DNA from 2 places in the Paenibacillus chungangensis genome. Region 1 is predicted to be linked to the other one. Evidence: predicted binding sites of a transcription regulator. Region 1 holds the regulator's gene; the other holds the start of a gene.
What was found. The regulator LexA, encoded in region 1, represses DNA repair genes until DNA is damaged. The targets are predictions, from matches to a motif close to CGAACATATGTTCG.

Region 1 (11,250 bases):
CAATTACGCCGTATGTTAAAGCAGCAATTGCTTGAGAAGAAGCCTGGCCAGACTTCCATGATTCAAGGACAGCTTCAAAGCTACTACAAGCGCTAAACAAAATCATTTGGATTAGAGGAGATGATAGCATGGGTTACACGAAAGAAGATATTAAACGTATTGCGCAGGAGCAAAATGTCCGTTTCATTCGTCTACAATTCACCGATTTGCTCGGCACGATTAAAAACGTTGAAATACCTGTAAGCCAGCTGGATAAAGCGCTTAACAATAAAATGATGTTCGACGGTTCTTCCATTGAAGGCTATGTGCGTATTGAAGAATCGGATATGTACTTATACCCGGATCTGGATACTTGGGTGGTATTCCCGTGGGTATCCGAAGATCGTGTGGCAAGACTTATCTGTGACATATACATGCCTGACGGCACACCGTTCGCGGGCGATCCGCGCGGCATCCTGAAGCGCGTGCTGAAGGAAGCGGAGCAGATGGGCTTCACTTCCATGAATGTCGGGCCGGAGCCGGAGTTCTTCCTCTTCAAAACGGACGAGCGTGGCGAACCGACGACAGAGCTTAACGACCAGGGCGGATACTTCGATCTGGCGCCGGTGGATCTGGGCGAGAACTGCCGCCGTGAGATTGTGCTTACATTGGAAGAGATGGGCTTCGAGATTGAAGCGTCCCATCATGAAGTTGCTCCTGGCCAGCATGAGATCGACTTCAAATATGCGGATGCGGTGAAAGCGGCTGACCAAATTCAGACGTTCAAGCTGGTCGTAAAGACGATTGCGCGTGTACATGGTCTTCATGCTACTTTTATGCCGAAACCGTTATTCGGTGCCAATGGTTCGGGCATGCACTGCCACCAATCCTTGTTCCAAGGGGATGCCAATTCCTTCTATGACGAGAACGACAAGCTTGGCCTTAGTGACACAGCGCGTCAGTATATGGCGGGCGTGCTCAAGCATGCCAGAGCGTTCGCGGCGATAACGAATCCGACGGTCAATTCCTACAAACGACTGGTGCCTGGGTATGAGGCGCCTTGCTATGTCGCATGGTCGGCGAGCAACCGTTCGCCAATGATCCGTATTCCTGCTTCGCGTGGACTGTCAACCCGTGTCGAGGTGAGGAACCCTGACCCGGCGGCCAATCCTTATCTTGCGCTTGCTGTTATGTTGAAGGCTGGACTGGACGGCATCAAAAACAAGTTGTCGCTGCCTGCGCCAACCGATCGCAATATTTATATCATGTCTGATGAAGAGCGCGTGGAGTTCGGTATTCCAAGCCTTCCGTTCAACTTGAGAGAAGCACTTGACGAGATGCTCCGCAGCGACGTCATATGCGATGCACTCGGCGAGCATGCGCTATCCCACTTCTACGAGTTGAAAGAGATTGAGTGGGATATGTATCGTACACAAGTGCATGAGTGGGAAAGAGAGCATTATTTGAGACAATATTAATCAAGAGCGAAAGGCGGAGACCGTATGGTCTCCGCCTTTACAACTGAACAGTGGAAGTCGTCATACGAATACAAGCAAGCTCCGGGGCCTGTTGACTCGGAGCTTGCTTGTGTTTGTATGAATTGGATATATAATAAGGCAGGTATTAATGCATGTCCCGGAATAGTCCCACAACCTTGCCGAGAATGCTGACTGCATTCAGGCGAATCGGCTCCATTGTGGAATTCTCTGGCTGCAAGCGAATATGATCCTTCTCCTTATAGAAGGTCTTCACCGTAGCTTCGTCATCTTCCGTCATTGCCACGACGATGTCGCCGTTGTTAGCCGTCTGCTGCTGCCTGACAATGACATAATCTCCGTTATGAATGCCAGCTTCTATCATGCTGTCGCCTACGACGTTCAGGATAAAGACGTTATTGTCGCCCACGAACTGGGTGGACATTGGAAAGTAGTCTTCGATGTTCTCCGTAGCTGTGATGGGGATGCCCGCAGTAACCTTGCCGACGATCGGCACGTGCTTGACAGGCAACGGGATGACATTGCTGTCGTTGTCTCCATGCAAGATCTCAATTGCACGGGGCTTGGTGGGATCGCGTCGTATGTAGCCTTTCTTCTCTAGGCGATCCAGATGTCCATGGACAGTGGAGCTGGAGAGCAACCCTACAGCTTCCGCAATCTCACGAACGGATGGCGGGTATCCTTTGTCACGCACCTCTTGCTTGATGAAGTCTAATATAGCCATTTGGCGTTTGGATACTTTACTCACTGTCATCAACTCCAATTCTCATATTGTGTAAAATTATAACACAGAACCGGGGTTCGTACAAACATAAGTTCTTGAGATCGTGAGTTCTCATTTTTTATTGACCGGAACGCTTGTTCGTGGTATTCTTGTATCAGAACAAATGTTTGGGGTGTTGATGATAATGCTGATGAATGAGAGTACATACCAATCTATATATCGTGTGCAGGGAAGTACAGGGATGAAAAAATCAGTCTATTACGGGCTGAGAAACGTATGGACAAGCCGTTCCATTAAGGTGACTGCAAGTGTATTGCTTATGGCGCTCTTATTGACGAGCTTCCTTATGCTGGGCGTTACGGCAACGGGAACAGACGTGGCTCCTCCGATGGGGTCTGAGCAAGTCGTGACCGTTGCCAACGGGGATACGCTATGGGCTATCGCTGGCCGTGTTTCCGATGACAGCGAAGACACTGGATATATCGTGTTCAAGATTAAGCAGCGCAACGGGCTGACATCGTCTACGATTCACCCGGGCCAGCAACTGATTGTACCGGAATGATAATGGCGTTCCCTTTTGCCTGCAAGAATTGATCAATTCTTGAATAGCGCCTTTCATGCCACTCAGTTAGTGGTTTGGAAGGCTTTTTTACCACATCAGCATTTATAAATTTTCGAGATGATCGAATTCCAAAATTGTAATATGAAATAAAACCAACCTTATCCTTTCGATGCGAGTTTGCTTTGTATACTTTTGGTCGCACATATTTGAAGGGCCTCGATAAAAGCTTTCTAGCAATAAAAAAATTTCTAAATTATTTATAGGCGATGCGACCACGGTTGGTGCGAGGAAAGTGTGCGAGTGGTGGGCTGTAAGCGATCTATCGGTTGCCACAGAGCTTAATCGGCTTATAATGGGCTAATTTGCAGGCTAACTGTTGCCCTGGAGCTTATGGAGCGCGGAAAGTGAGATATCGCATGTTACTGTGTGAAATAGGTTCCCACGCAACCGTTAAAGCAGGAAAAGTGGGATTGAAGAAGTAATAAGCTCGATAGCATCCGTAAGAGTGACAATCGGAACTTCCAAAGAACGAACACTGGCGAAGCCTGTTGCCCAACAAGATAATTTATTCTTGAATTAATGCATACAATTCAAGTTGAATATCCGTAGATAGTGTCTAGCGACGTGTGAGTCGAACTGGTGTATGATCTTGCACTGGAGCCACGAAAGGAGTAGGCGATTCGGAAAAGAGTAGTGAAAGGGAGCGCGGCTAGGCGTTTTTTTTGATATAGAGTTTATAAAATTCGAGTTGAATACCCGAAGCAATTGAATTGAATCGTGCGAGTCGGATTAGTGTATGTAGCCAACACTAAAGAGACGAAGTTCCGTCCGAGCGAGCCCGCAGTGTACCTAGCCAACACTAAAGTGACGAAATTCCGTCCGAGCGAGCCTGCAATGTATGCAGCCAACACTAAAGTGACGAAATCCCGTCCGAGCGAGCCTGCAATGTATGCAGCCAACACTAAAGTGACGAAATCCCGTCCGAGCGAGCCCGCAGTGTATGTAGCCAACACTAAAGAGACGAAGTTCCGTCCGAGCGAGCCTGCAGTGTATGTAGCCAACACTAAAGAGACGAAATCCCGTCCGAGCGAGCCCGCAGTGTATGTAGCCAACACTAAAGAGACGAAATCCCGTCCGAGCGAGCCCGCAGTGTATGTAGCCAACACTAAAGAGACGAAGTTCCGTCCGAGCGAGCCTGCAGTGTATGTAGCCAACACTAAAGAGACGAAATTCCGTCCGAGCGAGCCTGCAGTGTATGTAGCCAACACTAAAGAGACGAAATCTCATCCGAGCGGCCCCCGATATATCCTACACTGGAGCGCCGTAAAGGAGCATACGAGCCGGAAGAGAGTGGTGAACGTACGCCTACAAGGCGTCTTTTTTTGTTCATACTGATATACGGAGATTTGCTATATATTGAAGTGTTGATCGGGACTTGCAGAAGCTTGACAATGATGGGGGTGAAATGTCAAAGTATGAGATAGACTTTTGCTTCGTGGATGTGGGGAGGGGTAAAGAGATGGATATGGAGAAATTGATCGCAAGAATTAACGAGCTGTCGAGGAAAAACAAAGAAGTCGGACTTGCGCAGGAAGAAATCGAAGAGCGTGATGAATTGAGACGACGTTATTTGGACAACTTCAGAAGAAACTTTCGACAGCAAATGGATTCCATTAAGTATGTCGAAGATGATGACGACATGATTAAGCACTAGTTAGAAAGTCGCATGCAGCGGCAAAAAAGTGCGAAAGAAACGCCTACTATAGGAGGAATATAGCGTGTCACGTTCTTGGGAGCGCAAAGTGCGCAAAAACATGAGTCACCTGAATAAGCAGCAGAAGAAGCAAGGCAAAGGCGGAACAGTAATCGGCTCCGAACAAAAGGAGCGCTTTGTTGGTCGCAACTATATGGCTCCTGTTATGCTTCTTCTATTTGTTACCTTATACTGTGTCGTGATGTGGAACGATCCGAAGTTTGAAGCAACGACGATGTTCTGGGTTACCGTAGTCTTGTACATTGGGTTGGCGGCTCTGTTCTACTTCCGCAAGCCTTACCTGACAATCGGCAAGGACTATGTGCAGACGCGTCGGTTTACAGGTGACAAGATGCTTCAAGCATCCGGCATCAAGCAGATTGCCGTTCAGCGAGGGGCAATTATGATTACACCGGTGAAAGGCGCCAACTGGACATTCACCAAGCTGATTAATCGTTACCCCACCGATGAGATGGCGGGGAAGATGAAGGAGTTTGCCGCTAAGCACAATATCCCATTTTCAGAGAAACAATAGAATAGGAGAGATTGGATACCGATGGTCAAGCAAGCTGTATTATTTGATTTGGACGATACATTGTTATGGGATGAACGCAGTGTGAAGGAGGCTTTCCGGGCGACATGCGAGGCGGGTGCAGAGGCTGCGGGCGTAGATGCCGAGGCGCTGGAGGAAGCCGTTCGCAAGGAAGCAAGAGCGCTGTACGAATCGTATGAGACATACTCATTCTCGAAGATGATCGGCATTAATCCGTTCGAGGGGCTCTGGGCACACTTCGCCGCGGGAGAGCAGGAGGAATTCCGCAAGCTACAGCAGCTGGCTCCCGGCTATCGGAAAGCGGCATGGACACAGGGACTGAAAGCGCTTGGCGTGGAGGATGATCAGCTGGGTGCGGAGCTTGCCGAGCGCTTCCCCGCTGAACGGCGTTCGCGTCCTATCGTGTATGAGGAGACGTTCCGCGTGCTGGACGCGCTCAAGGGCAAGTACAAGCTGTTGCTCCTGACGAATGGATCGCCAGATCTGCAGAAGGAGAAACTGGACGGTGTGCCTGAATTGGTGCCTTACTTCGATCATATCATCATCTCAGGCGAATTCGGCGAAGGCAAACCAGCTGCATCCATCTTCCGGCATGCGCTAGACAAGCTCGGCATTGAGCCCGTTCACGGCATTATGGTTGGCGACAAGTTAACGACGGATATACAGGGCGCGAATACGATCGGCATGACTTCCGTATGGATCAATCGCCATGGCGTCAAGCGCAACGAGGACATCATTCCTACTTACGAAATAACGCATCTTGAGGAATTGCTCCGCCTGCTGGAGCATTAACGGCAGATACAAGACAAGCCCCTCACAAACGCGATAGGCGTTGCGAGGGGCTTGTCTCATTTCTCATGCATTACTTGTTGAATTGCGGGTCGGAATAGGAATGAGCGATCCAGCCTTCCGTCTCAATGAACAATCGGACAGCAACGATTTGACGGTTGTCCATAAGGGTGAAGAAGTGAGGTTTGTTCTCCGGAACGGAGATGACGTCTCCCGCTTCCAGCTCGACATCGAAATAACCCACATCATCAGTGCCTTTAATTATGAAGATTCCGCGACCGGCAGTAATGGCACGCACTTCGTCTTCCGTGTGCGTATGTACATTTTCGAATTTCTTGAGCAGTTCTTCCAGATTCGGCGTCGCGTCGGACAATGCGACGATGTCCCATGTGAGATAGCCACGGCGAGCAGCCAGGTCACGAATTTCAGCATCGTACGTTTTCAGAATTTGTTCCTTCTCTTCGTCGTTAAGGACGAATTTATTTTGAAGCTCTTGCGGAAGCTTGTTGGCATCCCAATGCTCATACAGCACTTCTTGGCTATCCAGGAATGCGCGTACCTTTTCCTCGCCGGAGATCCGCTCGTCTGTGTTACGAATTCTTACCTCTGCCATGTCATTCCCTCTTTTCCAATAGAAATTAAATGATATAATGATTATAATGCAAATGACTTTAATTGTCGATTCGTTCTTTCTTTTCAGAAAACAGCGATTCTGATAAACTATGGTGTAATGAATTCGGGAAGGGTGTAAGTATCGTGTCAACAATGACTTTACAGCAATTGCTTCAAGAGCGCATTCTCATATTGGACGGCGCCATGGGCACTATGATACAACAGGCGAACTTGAGCGAGGACGACTTCGGCGGAGCAGAGCTGGACGGCTGCAACGAGATGCTCGTACTTACGCGACCAGACGTCATTAGGAGCATTCACGAACAATATTTGGAAGCAGGAGCGGACATACTGGAGACGAACACTTTCGGAGCTACCAGTATCGTTCTGGAAGATTATGATATACCGGAGAAAGCGAGAGAAATCAATCTCGCTGCCGCGAAGCTGGCCAGGGAAGCAGCTGACAAATACAGTACGCCAAACAAACCACGCTTTGTGGCCGGCGCGCTGGGGCCCACGACCAAGACATTGTCGGTAACGGGTGGAGTGACTTTCGATCAGCTTGTTGACAGCTATTATGAGCAGGCTGTGGCGCTTATCGAAGGAGATGTCGACGCACTTCTACTGGAGACATCACAGGATACGCTGAATGTGAAGGCTGGCAGTATCGGTATACGCAAGGCTTTCCAGACGCTGGGCAAAGAGCTTCCGATTATGATATCAGGTACGATCGAGCCGATGGGTACGACATTGGCAGGACAGACGATCGAATCGTTCTATATTTCCCTGGAGCACTTGAAACCGATCTCAGTAGGACTTAACTGTGCAACGGGACCGGAGTTCATGCGTGATCACGTCCGGACGCTTAGCGAGATTGCCGGCACGGCCGTCAGCTGTTATCCCAATGCGGGGCTGCCGGACGAGAACGGTCACTATCATGAATCGCCGGAATCGCTGGCGCACAAGTTGTCGGATTTTGCCGAGAAGGGTTGGCTGAACATTGCAGGAGGCTGCTGTGGCACGACACCGGAGCATATCCGCGTCATGGCGGAGACGATGGCTCGTTACGCCCCTCGTAAGCAAGTCGGCACTCACCCCGATGCAGTATCCGGTATTGAGACGGTGTTCATCGAGGATGACAATCGTCCGATTATGATCGGCGAGCGGACGAACATATCTGGTTCGCGCAAGTTCAAGCGCCTTATTAAGGAAGGCAGCTTCGACGAGGCGTCAGAGATTGCGAGGGCGCAGGTGAAGGGTGGCGCGCATGTCATCGACATCAACTTGCAGGATACGGACATTGATGAAGCGTATGCAGTTCATCAATTCCTTCCGCAGGTCGTGAAGAAGATTAAAGCTCCGATAATGCTTGACTCCACGTACGATCATATTATCGAGTTGGGTTTGAAGTATTCGCAAGGCAAGGCGATCATTAACTCCATTAACCTGGAGGACGGGGAATCGAAGTTCCAGCAGATCGTTCCGTTAATTCATCAGTACGGCGCGGCTGTCGTAATGATTCTTATTGACGAGCGCGGGCAGGCGGTATCCCGCCAAGCGAAGATGGAAGTGGCCGATCGCGCATACGATTTGCTTGTGAACAAGTATGGTCTGAATGAAGCGGATATTATATTTGATCCTAACATGTTCCCTGTCGGCTCAGGCGATCCGCAATATATCGGTTCCGCCGTGGAGACGCTGGAAGGCATCCGGATGATTAAGGAGAAGTATCCCCGTACGAAGACGATTCTCGGCCTGAGCAACATCTCGTTCGGCTTGCCGGATGCCGGTAGGGAAGTGCTCAATTCCGTCTATCTATATCATGCGACGAAGGCAGGGCTGGATTACGCGATTGTCAATACGGAGAAGCTGGAGCGATATGCTTCCATTCCGGAAGATGAACGCAAGCTGGCGGAAGAGTTGATATACAACACATGTGACGATACACTGGCTGCATTCGTTGCGGCGTTCCGGCACAAGAAAGTGGAGAAGAAGGAGAAGATCTCCAATCTATCGCTGGAGGAGCGTCTTGCATCTTACGTCGTCGAAGGAACGAAGGAAGGCCTCGTGGCTGATCTGGATGAAGCGCTAATGAAGTATACGCCGCTTGAAGTGATTAACGGCCCCCTCATGACTGGCATGGAGGAAGTGGGGAGGCTGTTCAATAACAATGAACTTATCGTTGCCGAGGTGCTGCAAAGCGCGGAGGTCATGAAAGCATCCGTCTCCCATCTGGAGCAATTCATGGAGAAGACGGAATCCTCAGTGAAGGGGAAAATTATTCTCGCTACCGTGAAGGGCGACGTGCACGATATCGGGAAAAACCTCGTCGAGATTATCCTGTCCAACAACGGGTACAAAATTATTAATCTGGGCATCAAGGTGCCACCGGAGCAGTTGATTGAGGCATACCGGCAAGAGAAGGCTGACGCCATCGGCTTGTCCGGCTTGCTGGTTAAATCCGCACAGCAAATGGTCGTAACCGCACAGGATATGCGCAACGCCGGAATCGACGCCCCTATTCTCGTGGGCGGCGCAGCGCTGACTCGCAAATTCACGAAGACAAGAATCGGTCCGGAATATGACGGACTAGTGCTCTATGCCAAGGACGCGATGGACGGTCTGGACATTGCGAACAAGCTGATGGATCCCGACCACCGGAAGCGGCTGGAGGAGGAGATGGCAGCCTTCAAGGCATCCGGCGCCGCCGAAGAGATTGTCGCGAAGCCGATGCCGAAGCTGACGCGCGCGGTAAGATCCAACATATCCAAGGATGCGCCGATATTCACGCCGCCTGATCTTGAGCGTCACATCTTGCGCAACGTGCCGATCCCTCAAATTATCCCTTACGTGAACATGCAGATGCTGTTGGGTCATCACCTGGGCGTGAAGGGGACCGTGGAGAAGCTGATTGCCGAAGGGAATGATAAGGCGATCCATCTGAAGGAGACGGTGGATGATATATTGAAGCAAGGCATTGCGGAAGGGTTCATTCGGGCACATGGCATGTACCGGTTCTTCCCGGCGCAATCCGACGGCAATTCCGTCATCATCTACGATCCGGCGGACCATGCCAAGGAAATTAAGCGATTCACGTTCCCACGCCAGCAAGTGGAGCCTCATCTGTGCCTTGCGGACTTCTTGAAGTCAGTGGACAGCGGTATGATGGATTATGTCGGATTCCTGGTCGTGACGGCAGGCGAAGGCATTCGCGATCTCGCCGGCAAGTGGAAGGATAGCGGAGATTATCTGCGTTCCCATGCGCTGCAGGCGATTGCGCTGGAAGTGGCGGAAGGTCTGGCCGAGCGCGTCCACCATATGATGCGGGATCAGTGCGGCTATCCCGATCCGCCGGAGATGACGATGAAGCAGCGGCTAGGTGCTCGTTACCAAGGCATCCGCGTATCCTTCGGCTACCCGGCTTGTCCCGATCTGGAGGATCAAGGCCCGTTGTTCGAGCTATTGAAGCCCGAGGATATCGGCGTGGAGTTGACGGAGGGATTCATGATGGAGCCGGAAGCATCGGTGTCCGCCATGGTGTTCGCCCATCCGGAAGCGCAATATTTCAATGTAGACAAAGCATGAGCATGTTCCGATAATTGCAAAGCTTAAGCTTAGCAGTAAGAGCCTTCCGGCGTTATCCGTTGACGGATTCCGGAAGGCTCGTTGTGCAAGAAGGCGGTAAGAGGAAAGAGGGAGCCAGCTATGAAGCTAACGTTTCTGGGGACGGGAGCCGGAAGACCGAACAAAACACGCAATGTAACGGCGGCAGCCCTGCAGCTGCCAGAGCCGGCGTGCAGCTGGTGGCTGTTCGACGCCGGTGAAGCCGCGCAGCATATGTTGATGCAGCTTCCGCTCAAGCTAAGCAAGCTAAGCGTCGTCTGCATTACCCATCTGCATGGGGATCATCTATATGGCCTGCCCGGCCTGCTGAGCAGCCGCTCGTTCGACGGCGGCGTGGATCCGTTACGATTATTCGGCCCGAGGGGCATCCGCGCTTACATCGAGACGACGTTCAAGCTGACGGGTACAGTGCTTGATTATGAGCTGATCATCGAAGAGTTGGATGAGGGGTGCACTGGCATCCTCTATGAAGAGGATGGATGCAAGCTTGTAGCCGCTCCGCTGGAGCATCGCATTCCTTGCTTCGGATACAGGGTGATAGAGCCGGATGCGCCGGGACGGCTTCTGACCGGGAAGCTGGAGGCGCTTGGTGTACCGAAGGGGCCGCTCTACGGGAAGCTGAAGCGGGGGGAGACTGTCACGCTGCAGGATGGCACGATCGTACGGCCCACCGATGTCATTGACGGGAAGCTGGTCGGCAGAATCGTCACGATATTGGGCGACACGAGTCCATGCGCCAATGCTGTCAAGTTGGCCGAAGGAGCGGATCTGCTCGTGCATGAAGCGACCTTCGCCGCCGGCATGGAAGAGAAGGCGAGAGCTTTCGGCCACAGCACGACGATGGATGCGGCGAGAACAGCGAAGGAGGCCGGCGCGAGACGTCTAATTATGACTCACTTCAGCGGCAGGTACAGTCTGGAGGATCTGTCCGGGCTTCGGGAGGAAGCCGCGAGCTTGTTCCCGTCGGCGGACGTCGCCACCGATTTTGCCGTCTTCGAGGTGGAGAGGCGCAAGATGGGATAAGCTGACGTTCAGTTGCAACAATTAGCAATTGCAGCACGAACGTGTATTCTGTACAATAAAGGGACACATACAAGGAAAGCTGGGGCAAGGTCGTTGCCCTGGCTTGCTTACGGTGAGAGGTGACAGGAATGAACC
Region 2 (11,250 bases), on a different contig from region 1:
GAAACGTCGAAGCCCTTCAGGAATCGAGAAGTCGTAATGCACCTGTACTTCTTCCTTGCCCCTCTTCTTCTCTTCTCTATAGGAAGGAGCGGAGTTGACTGTAATCTCGCGTCCGCTAATCCGGTATGTCGTCTTTCCTTCCTCTTCACGAACGACCTTCGCACTGGAGAAGTCGAAATACTTGGAGTAGTCCTTGCCGGACTTTGAAGATTCCGTACCCGCTAATGCAGTCGCTTTCTTGTTCACCAGTTTCACGCCCCTCTTTTTGTAGCCGAAATTTCCAACTTGTAAACAGACAATATTGATTATACCATTATGGTCGCTTGTAATCCATGCATGGCTATGAAAAAGCCGCATCTTCATTCGGCACATTGCTGGCTTCCCCGGAACTTTAACTTGCGCTTTATGTATACAAGAAGGCTGCGACATGTTGCCGCAGCCCCGATCCCTTCCTTATTAATCAACAATATCGGCCAGATCGCCGTTATTCACACCTGCAGCGTTCGCCTCATCCGTATCGATATGCATATCCAGCGCGTACTGCTCCGATACGCGGGCGACCACATTCTCGAATATGACGCCACGGTCGCCACCTACACGCACACGAAGCCTTTGCTTGTCTTGTACGCCCATGCGCGCTGCATCTTCGGTATGAAAGTGGATATGACGCGCAGCTACTATGACCCCCTCTTCGATGGTCACTTCTCCCGCAGGTCCTTGTATCGTTATACCCGCCGATCCCGCGATATCGCCCGATTCTCGCACTGGCGGCTTGACGCCAAGCGCGAATGCATCTGTACGGGATACCTCCAGCTGTGTCGCCTTGCGGGTTGGACCCAGTATTCTCACTTTATTGAACGATCCCTTCGGACCGACAACCGCTACAGTTTCATTTGCTGCGTATTGGCCAGGTTGAGACAACGGCTTCATCTCCGTAAGCTTATAATCCTCGCCGAACAATATCGCGACATGCTCCTCAGACAGATGAATGTGTCTTGCTGATACGCCTACCGGCACTTTTTTTTCCATGATGCTGCACGCTCCATTTCCTGTTCTGATGATTTCATATTTCCAATTATATCGCAAAAAAGGCATACGGCCTCATGCTGAACCATATGCCTATCATATCATTTATTTGAATTCAGCAACAAGCTGATTGAATTCTTCTTTTGTCATGTCAAGATTCTGCTTGGCAAGCGCCTGATCCTTGAAGCCCGGAATATGATTCTCATACGATCTGCGCGATTTATCCTGATAGATGAGTCCTGTCAGCATGCCTTCCGTCTCCATGATTTTGTTCATGGCCATCATTCGGTTGGCTGGATCGTAATCCGGGAAGTCTTCCAGCTTCACAATGTTTTCTTTGAACCAATCATACGTATTGACTTTGTTGAACGTTACACAGGGGCTGAACACATTGATAAGGGAGAACCCGTCATGCTGAATGCCCTGCTCGATCAAGCTAGTCAAGCCTTTCAAGTCGCTTGAAAATGATTGTGCCACGAAGGTGGCTCCTGCCGACATAGCAATTTCAAGCGGAGACAGCGTAGACTCAATTGAGCCCTGCGGCGTCGACTTGGTCTTGAAGCCTTCACCGCTGCGCGGCGATGTCTGTCCCTTCGTCAGACCGTATATTTGATTGTCCATGACAATATAAGTGATGTTGAGATTACGTCGGATCGCATGTACGGTATGGCCCATGCCGATCGCGAATCCGTCGCCGTCGCCTCCTGAAGCGATAACGGTCAGCTCGCGGTTGGCAAGTTTCACGCCTTGTGCGATAGGCAGCGCCCTGCCGTGAATGCCATGGAAGCCGTAGGCATGAATATATCCGGATATCCGACCCGAACAGCCGATGCCAGAGATGACCGCTACATCCTCCGGCTCCAGACCGACATTGGCTGCTGCACGTTGTATGGCGGCTTGTATGGAGAAATCACCGCAGCCCGGACACCAGTTCGGTTTCACATTGTTCCGGAATTCCTTGAATGTAGCCATCTTAGATCAGCTCCTTGCATGCTTGGTATACTTCCTGCGGCAAGAACGGATTGCCATCGTATTTCAACAAGCTTTTGATTTTGTCCCCGTAACCGACGTGCATCTTAATCTGACCTGCGAGCTGACCGGTTGCATTATTTTCCATGACGACCACTTGCTTCGCTGCATTAATATATGGCTTTAATTGTTCGCTCGGGAATGGATGAATTTGACGAACCGTTATATGATTGCTAGTTACTCCATCATTGTTCAGTCGTTCTCTGGCGGCGTCGATCGTTCCTCCCGTAGAGCCCATTCCAATAATAAGCAAGTCGGGAGAGACATGCGGCGCATCCGTGCGCAACCCTTCTCTTATATACAGTCCATTTAGCTTACTAAGTCGCTTATCCATCATACGTCGGCGGTTATTCGCATTCTCGGACGGACGTCCCGTCTCGTCATGCTCGACGCCGGTTACATGGTGAAGACCGCCCTTCTCGCCCGGCAATACGCGCGGCGAGACACCGTCTTCGGTAACCGCATAGCGCTTGAACAGCTCCTTGTCCTCCAACTCCGGAACGTCCTGCACAAGCTTGCCGCGATTAATCTGAATACGATTGTAATCCAGCGGCTCACAGGACTGTTTGCCTAGTGACAGCTGGAGATCCGTCATCACTATGACCGGCACTTGATATTGGTCAGCCAAGTTGAACGCCTCAATTGTATCGTAGAAGCAATCCTCGATCGAAGCGGGGGCGATGACCACTTTCGGAATCTCGCCATGTGTTCCATATACCATAGCAAGCAGATCGGATTGCTCCTGCTTCGTGGGCAATCCCGTGGAAGGGCCGCCGCGCTGCGTATCTACGATGACAAGTGGAGTCTCCGTCATGCCCGCCAGCCCGATTGCCTCCATCATCAAGGACAAGCCGGGGCCGGCTGAAGCCGTCATCGTGCGTACGCCGGCGTAATTAGCGCCGATCGCCATCGTGACTGCCGCGATTTCATCTTCCGTCTGCACGACAGTACCGCCGAATTTGGGCAGCTTTTTAATGAGATACTCCATAATTTCCGAAGCTGGCGTAATGGGATAAGCCGACATGAGACGGCATCCCGCCACAATGGCGCCTAGACCTATCGCTTCATTGCCGATCATGAACAATTTCTGCTTGCCGTCTGCTTGTTGAAGCTTGAAGTCGTCCAGCGGTCCACCCGCTAGGTCCAACACATAGTCGGATCCAAGCTTCACCGCTTCAATATTTTTATCGACTATCGCTCTGCCCTTCCTGCCGAACTCCTCTTCCACCGCTCCGTTGAATACATCAAGCGGCAAGCCGAGCAGTGCCCAGGAAGCGCCGGAAGCTACCATATTCTTCATTAGAGAAGTACCGAGCTCTTCAGCTAGCTTCGTAATAGGAACCGGGAACAGTCTGGCATCGATGCCTTCCGGCACGACAGGATTGAATTTCGCATCCGCTACAATGACGCCACCCATCCGAAGCTCACCGGCATTGAGATCAATGCTTTCCTGATCGAACGCTACCAGAATATCAAGATCGTCTGAGATGGCCCTGATCGGCTCCGTACTAATTCGAATTTTATTGTTCGTATGTCCGCCCTTAATACGAGACGAAAAATGACGATATCCATATAAATAGTAACCTAAACGGTTTAACGCCGTGGAAAAAATCCGGTCGGTGCTCTCAACGCCTTCACCTTGCTGACCGCCGATTTTCCATGACAATTGACTAATCAAATTGCCCATCTCCTCTTTTTTTCATGAAATCTCAATAAACCGACATTTCAAACCATTATATAATAGAAGCGAGAATAGTCACAACAATTTTATGTTTCCATGGGGCATAATGCAAGATGTCTGCGACGTTTTAAAGCATAGTTTGTTTCGATCATTCCTATACCCTAATGAGATGGGATGAGCCTGCTACTTCTGTGGCAATTGCTGATGCAGATATCGCAGAGCATTGCCTGACAGGAAGGCTTCCGTATGGGCAGAAGAGTAGTTATTCAGCATCGCCTCCCGCAGCGCCGGAAGATCGCCCGGATGGGCTAGTCCATCTATGTAGCTGTCGATGCCGTCAAAGTCCGAGCCCAGCATAATATGCCGCTCTCCGCCAAGCTCGCATATATGCTCAATATGAAGCAGAAGTTGCTGAATCGTTACCCCGTCACCTTCCGCTGTAAACCATGGAACATAAGTGACGCCAATCATGCCGCCGGATTCGATGAGGGCTCGAATCTGCGAGTCTGTCAAGTTGCGGGGATGATCGCATATCGTGCGAGCATTGGAATGGGAAGCTATGATCGGGCGATCGGATACTGCGAGCACATCCCAGAATGCACGTTCAGACAGATGGGAGACGTCAACGATAATCTCAAGCTCGTTGCACGTCTGAACGAATTGCCTTCCCGCTTCCGTCAGCCCGCCGCCTCTTCTCTCCATAATGCCGTCCGCTGCCCAATTGGCATTGTTCCAGGTTATGCCTGCCGCCCGCACTCCTAGTTCATACAGCAACGGCAGCAGCCATATATGACCCTGAAGACCGTCAACACCTTCCAATGACAACAAGGCGCCAATCTTCCCCGTGTCCAGACAGTGCTTAAGATCCGCCGCGCTCCTAACCTCATGGAATCCTTCAGCAGCCAGCACCTTCGTTCGGAACAACGATATGGATTCCAATATCGGCTCAATACGTCCGCCAAGCTTGGGCGAGATAAAGACGGCGAACGTCTGCAGCAAGGCATCGGACTGTTTCAGGCGCTCGCAAGTGACGTCAAGCCCGGCACTGCCCTCTCCTTGAAATTCCTTATCCGGATGCTTCAACAGCTTGCTCAATACATCACAATGAAAATCGATGCTCCGCACTTCCAACCCCTCCTCATTATTCGCATAGCAAAAAAACCTGTCTACATTGTAAACAGGTGAAGGCTTCCGCTCTCTAGGAAACATTCTCGCGATCGGTCTCTCTTCATGTTGCTATCGCGGCTCGACAATTAGCTTGATTGCCGTTCTGTCTTCACCGTCAATGACAATATCGGTGAAGGCCGGTATGCAAATCAGATCCACACCGCTTGGAGCGACAAATCCTCTCGCAATCGCAACGGCTTTTATCGCCTGATTAAGGGCGCCTGCCCCAATTGCCTGCAATTCGGCGCCGCCGCGTTCGCGAAGAACTCCGGCCAATGCCCCTGCTACGGAGTTGGGATTGGACTTTGCTGATACCTTTAATACATCCATGAAAAGTACCTCCCCTGGAATGTTGGATGGACTCCACTTTTAAAATACTATTCGAGAGAGGTAGAAAAATTCCTTCTTTCTTGCTATAGCAACAACCAATCTTCCTCCGTCATACGGATTTTCTCCAGACGTTCGGCCTTCCCGGTCGCTTCGTCAATTTGCACAAAAGCGCCATGCAAGTGCCACTTACCCTCGTCTACGACAAAACGCGCTGGCAATCCGGTTTTAAATTTATACAAAACGGAATCACGCTGCATACCCAGCACACCTTCCTTAGAACCCACCATCCCGGAATCCGTCAAATAGGCTGTGCCGCCTGGAAGGATCGTATCGTCATTCGTCTGCACATGCGTATGCGTACCGACGACGAATGAAGCGCGCCCGTCCAGATACCAGCCCATCGCAATTTTCTCCGATGTCGCTTCCGCATGGAAGTCGACGAGTATCGCTTTCGTCTTCTCCCGCGCTTGCTCAACCAGTTCATCCGCCTTGCGGAACGGACAATCGTTGGGCGGCAAGAACGCTCTCCCTTGCAAATTGATGATCGCCAACTGCTTGCCGCCCGCCTTTATCATCGCCATGCCTTGCCCCGGAGCTTCCGGTGCGAAGTTGGCCGGGCGGACGAGACGGGGCTCATCGTCAATCCATTCGAACAAGTCCCTGTTGTCCCATGTGTGATTGCCCATCGTTATGCCATGAATTCCCCATTCAAAAAACTCGCTGGCAATTTTCCGTGTAATACCTCTGCCTGCCGCTGCATTCTCCCCGTTGGCAATAATAATGTGGGGATTGTACTTTTCACGCAATGACGGCAGCACACGCTTGACCGCATCCCGTCCCGCATTTCCGACAATATCGCCAATAAACAGCACCTTCATTCCTTACACTTCCTTACATCATTATTAATACGAAAGAAGTGGCTGATACCAGCCACTTCTCTCGGCAATTACTTCGCATATTCAACAGCACGCGTCTCACGAATAACGGTGACCTTAATATGTCCCGGATAATCCAGTTCACTCTCGATCTTCTTCGTAATGTCGCGAGCAAGACGGAACGCTTCCGTGTCGTCAATCTTCTCCGGTTGAACCATGACGCGAACCTCGCGTCCGGCTTGAATGGCATAAGATTTCTCCACACCTTCGAACGATTCCGTAATACCCTCAAGCTTCTCCAGACGCTTAATATAAGTTTCCAGCGTCTCGCGACGAGCGCCTGGTCTTGCGGCTGACAGTGCGTCTGCTGCGCCGACCAACATAGCGATAACTGAAGTAGCCTCCGTATCGCCGTGATGAGAAGCGATACTATTGATGACAACGGGATGCTCCTTGTACTTCTTCGCCAGTTCAACGCCGATCTCCACATGAGAGCCTTCCACCTCATGGTCAAGCGCCTTGCCTATATCGTGCATCAAGCCTGCACGCTTGGCCAGCGTTACATCCTCGCCAAGCTCGGCAGCCATCAGACCCGTTAAATAGGCAACCTCCATGGAATGCTTCAGCACATTCTGACCGTAGCTTGTCCGGTACTTCAAGCGGCCCAATATTTTGATCAGATCAGGATGCAAGCCGTGCACGCCGACCTCGAACGTCGCTTGTTCACCATACTCGCGGATACGTTCATCGATCTCCTTGCGCGACTTCTCTACCATCTCTTCAATTCGGGCGGGATGAATACGTCCGTCAGCGACCAGCTTCTCCAGAGACGTACGGGCAATTTCGCGTCTAATAGGATCGAATCCGGACAATATGACCGCTTCCGGCGTATCGTCGATAATCAGATCGATACCGGTCAATGTTTCCAGCGCACGAATATTCCGGCCCTCGCGTCCAATAATGCGCCCCTTCATCTCTTCATTCGGCAAAGTGACTACCGATACGGTCGTCTCAGCCACATGATCCGCGGCGCAACGTTGAATGGCAAGCGAGATAATATCACGTGCCTTCTTGTCCGCTTCTTCCTTCGCATTCTGTTCAATTTCTTTGATCATCTGAGCCGTTTCATGACGAACTTCCTGCTCAACATTGGTAAGAATGATGTTCTTCGCTTCTTCCATTGTCAAGTTGGAAATCCGCTCTAGCTCGCTAAGCTGCTGCTTATAGATGGAATCAATCTGCTCTTGTGTTTCTTCGATTCTTTTCTCCTTGCTGGCTACAGTTTCTTCTTTGCGTTCTAGCGCATCTAATTTCTTATCCAGCGACTCTTCCTTCTGAAGCAGACGTCTTTCTAGACGCTGCACTTCATTGCGTCGCTCACGAATGTCCTTTTCAGCTTCAGATCGTAGTCTGTGGACTTCGTCTTTCGCCTCAAGTACGGTTTCTTTTTTCTGTGCCTCCGCTTCCTTCTTTGCATTCTCAACAATTTGAACTGCGGCTTGTTCGGCACTTGAAATTTTCGCCTCGGCAATGGACTTTCGAATAAAATAACCAATCCCAAAGAAAATTGCGCCAACAAGGATTGAAACCAAGAGTAAGATCCAAAAGTCATCCATCTTGTTCACCTCCTTGCTGCATACACCAAGGCATTGCTTGGGATGATATTAGGTTTTAACCGGTTCCATACCGTTTCATCTTACGCCATTTGACGAAATAATCCGATTTGAATCAACTTTTGGAAGAAAAATCGATTCAAATATAGAAGGAATACATCATCATTTTATCTTTTCATAAATTCAATTGTCAAGCATAAACGGCTGTCGGGTTATCGAAGGAGGATGAGGAACAAGCGGAATTGGTCTTAAATGTCGTCTTCCCATTGCTCATCATCTCCCTGATTGACAGACTTTATCGCCTCTTTAACAATATGGCCCGGAAAACCGCGACGCAGTAAAAAGCCCATCAGCTTACGACGTCGCTCCGCTTCAGCGCCCTTCAAGCTTCTCCACTTCTTCTCTGCCAGCTTATTCGCCGCCGCTATTTCCTCTTCTTCCGAAATCGCGGATACTGCTTCCAATGCAGCTGATTTGGATACTCCACGCATGCTCAGCTCCTGCCGAATCATCAGCCTTCCCTTCAGACTGCTTCTCATTCTGCTTTCAGCGAATAGCTGCGCATATTGTACATCATCGACAAGCCCTTCCCGTTCCAAACGGTCCAGTGCATATTCTATGTGCTCGTTTGCCAGCTCTTTGCGCTCCAAATACTGATGAAGCTGCTTTCTAGTGCGCGGCTTGGCCCCCAAGTAGGCGACGGCCTTGCGATAGGCTTCGAATCGTTCATCCTCCCGCTTAATCTCCGATAACAGTTCATCCTGCAATACCCCGCCTTTCATCAAACGATAGCGGATAAGAATATCCTCGTGAACAGTTAATACCGGTTCTTCCTCTCCAATATAAATGTCGTACCGCTTCCTGTCCTTCTTCTGGGGGCGTACACTGACAATGATCCAGTCCTCCAGCCTTCCGCCTTCCCTCAATGCTCACCAGCTCCTTCTCCTACAAAATGAAAACCGCTCCCAAGCAGCGGGAGCGGCGATCTATTACAGCAAATCTCCGAGTACGTCTTCTTCGTCTTGATCTTCAGAGAGCTTCGCTCCCGGAGCGATTACGCCCAAATTGCTGGCTTCCCGAATCTTCGTCTCAATCTGAGAAGTCACTTCGGGATGATCCTTCAAGTATTGCTTCGCATTCTCCCGTCCTTGCCCTAATCTCTCTCCTTCGTAAGAAAACCATGCACCGCTCTTCTGCACGAGGTCCATCTCCACGCCAATGTCGATGATGCTGCCTTCCTTGGAGATTCCTTCGCCGTACATTATATCGATTTCCGCTTGCTTGAAAGGAGGGGCCACCTTGTTCTTCACGACTTTGATGCGCGTACGGTTGCCCACCATATCGTTGCCCTGCTTCAAGGTCTCAATTCTCCGAACATCCAGCCTGACGCTGGAATAGAATTTCAGAGCCCGTCCGCCAGGCGTCGTCTCCGGATTGCCGAACATGACGCCAACCTTCTCCCGCAGCTGGTTAATGAAGATGGCGATCGTCTTGGACTTCGCAATTGCGCCGGATAGCTTGCGCAACGCCTGGGACATGAGCCGAGCCTGCAAACCCACATGAGAATCTCCCATATCTCCCTCTATCTCCGCCTTCGGCACAAGCGCCGCAACAGAGTCCACAACAACGATGTCCACAGCGCCGCTGCGCACGAGAGCCTCCGCTATCTCTAACGCTTGCTCGCCCGTGTCCGGCTGGGACAACAGCAGCTCGTCAATGTTGACGCCCAGCTTGCTGGCGTATAACGGATCAAGCGCATGCTCTGCGTCTATGAAGGCAGCTTGTCCGCCTGCGCGCTGCACCTCTGCAATTGCGTGAAGCGCAACTGTCGTCTTACCGGAAGACTCCGGTCCGTATACCTCAATAACTCTTCCCCGCGGAAATCCCCCTATGCCGAGGGCAATATCTAAAGCAAGCGAGCCGCTAGGCACGGTTTCCACTTGCATATGTCCCGATTCACCTAATTTCATGATAGAGCCTTTGCCGAATTGCTTTTCAATTTGACGAAGAGCGTTGTCTAACGCAGCGCGACGATCACTCAATCCATTCACATCCTTCATGATTTATATTAGTATGATACCTCTTTTCGAAGCTGTTGCCAATAGTTTTTCGAACAAACATTCGTAAAATTATCACCGTCCTCCTCCAACAAGAGAATAAAAAAAACCGCAGCAAAGTAATCCTCGCCACGGTTCTTCCGATAATTACCTATAAGTATAGCGGCATTTAGCCCTCACGACAACCCGAAAATGGAAAATTTATCGTATAGGGTGCGCTCGTTCTATGATTCGGACGGTTCCCCGACACCGTTATCACTGCTGTTCCTAAGCGACTGCCAGAGCCGATATAGCACAGCCTTGACAGCTCGCAGCCGAATAGAGCTGCGGTCTCCGCTGAGATGAGTCGTGTGAACGACCGTATCCTTCCCCCGCTCCGCGATGCCGAAGTAGACTAGTCCCACAGGCTTTCCTTCCGACGGAGCCGGACCCGCAACACCCGTCAGCGAGATACCGTAATCCGCGCCGGCTATGTCCATCACGCGCTCGGCCATCATCGCTGCCGTAGACTCGCTTACCGCTCCAGGGGCTCCTTCGCCCTCCAGTTGCTCCATCGGGATGCCAAGCAGCTTGTGCTTCATCTCATTCGTATACGTGACAACGCCGCCTACGAACTCGCCGCTGCTTCCAGGAACGCTTGTAACAAGCTCGGCGAACAATCCGCCGCTGCAGCTTTCTGCGCTTGCCAGACGGCGTCTGGAGGCTCTTAGGAGGCGAACGATCACTTCCTCAATCGGCACATCTTCTTCGGCATACAGATGGTCGCCCAGCCTTCTGCGAATCTCCCCGATAGCCTCATCAAGCCTTCCGTCAGCTTCTGCAGGATCGGTCGACTTCGTGGATACCCGAATCGCCACCTCGCCTTCCTTGGCATAAGGCGCAAGAGTAGGATCGCTCTGCCCTTGAATCAGATCAATCAATCGCTCCTCCAGGCTGGATTCGCCGATGCCGGCGAACTTAAGCAAGCGGGAGTAGAGCGGCCGGGACTCCCCTAGCATGGCCGTTAGCCATTCCGATGCGGCGCCTTCCAGCATCGCCTTCATCTCTCTTGGCGGACCGGGCAGCAAGATATACATGGTACCGTCCGCTTCCAGCGCATTGCCGACGGCAAGGCCTACCGTATTCTCAAGGGGATGACTGTCCTCCAGCATCAGCGCCTGACGGCGGTTGCTTTCGACCATCTCGATTCCGCGGGAAGCGAACATCTCCTCGATGACGGCCATGGAAGGCTCGTGAATGATAAGCTTGCGATTCAAGTATTCTCCCAGCACATCCTTGGTCAGATCGTCCTGGGTCGGTCCCAGCCCCCCTGTGAACAACAACAGATCCGCCCTGCTTCTCGCAATTTCGATCGCTTGACGAAGCCGCTGCCTGTTGTCGCCCACTACCGTTTGGAAGTATACATCAATGCCCAGCTCAGCAAGCTTGCGAGATATATCTCTAGCATTTGTATTCACAATTTGTCCCAGCAA

Region 2: a site for LexA is predicted at 9,832-9,845, ahead of recA (recombinase RecA). Genes of this name have one in related genera too.

Annotation. Positions count from the first base shown of each region.
Region 1 covers NZ_JBHTJZ010000005.1:742,070-753,319, forward strand. Annotated here, with positions in the region: gene ACFQ2I_RS05965 (MerR family transcriptional regulator) at 1-96, shown strand, start outside; gene glnA (type I glutamate--ammonia ligase) at 129-1,457, shown strand; gene lexA (transcriptional repressor LexA) at 1,603-2,223, opposite strand; gene ACFQ2I_RS05980 (LysM peptidoglycan-binding domain-containing protein) at 2,441-2,761, shown strand; gene ACFQ2I_RS05985 (hypothetical protein) at 3,496-4,029, opposite strand; gene ACFQ2I_RS05990 (DUF896 domain-containing protein) at 4,281-4,475, shown strand; gene ACFQ2I_RS05995 (hypothetical protein) at 4,540-5,049, shown strand; gene ACFQ2I_RS06000 (HAD family hydrolase) at 5,071-5,859, shown strand; gene ACFQ2I_RS06005 (1,2-dihydroxy-3-keto-5-methylthiopentene dioxygenase) at 5,930-6,469, opposite strand; gene metH (methionine synthase) at 6,622-10,053, shown strand; gene rnz (ribonuclease Z) at 10,174-11,115, shown strand; gene ACFQ2I_RS06020 (DEAD/DEAH box helicase) at 11,244-11,250, shown strand, end outside.
Region 2 covers NZ_JBHTJZ010000009.1:282,261-293,510, reverse strand. Annotated here, with positions in the region: gene miaB (tRNA (N6-isopentenyl adenosine(37)-C2)-methylthiotransferase MiaB) at 1-246, opposite strand, end outside; gene pduL (phosphate propanoyltransferase) at 457-1,029, opposite strand; gene ACFQ2I_RS09150 (2-oxoacid:ferredoxin oxidoreductase subunit beta) at 1,132-1,998, opposite strand; gene ACFQ2I_RS09145 (2-oxoacid:acceptor oxidoreductase subunit alpha) at 2,000-3,733, opposite strand; gene ACFQ2I_RS09140 (dipeptidase) at 3,920-4,861, opposite strand; gene ACFQ2I_RS09135 (stage V sporulation protein S) at 4,973-5,233, opposite strand; gene ACFQ2I_RS09130 (TIGR00282 family metallophosphoesterase) at 5,317-6,111, opposite strand; gene rny (ribonuclease Y) at 6,180-7,724, opposite strand; gene ACFQ2I_RS09120 (RecX family transcriptional regulator) at 7,970-8,647, opposite strand; gene recA (recombinase RecA) at 8,711-9,763, opposite strand; gene ACFQ2I_RS09110 (competence/damage-inducible protein A) at 10,003-11,250, opposite strand, start outside.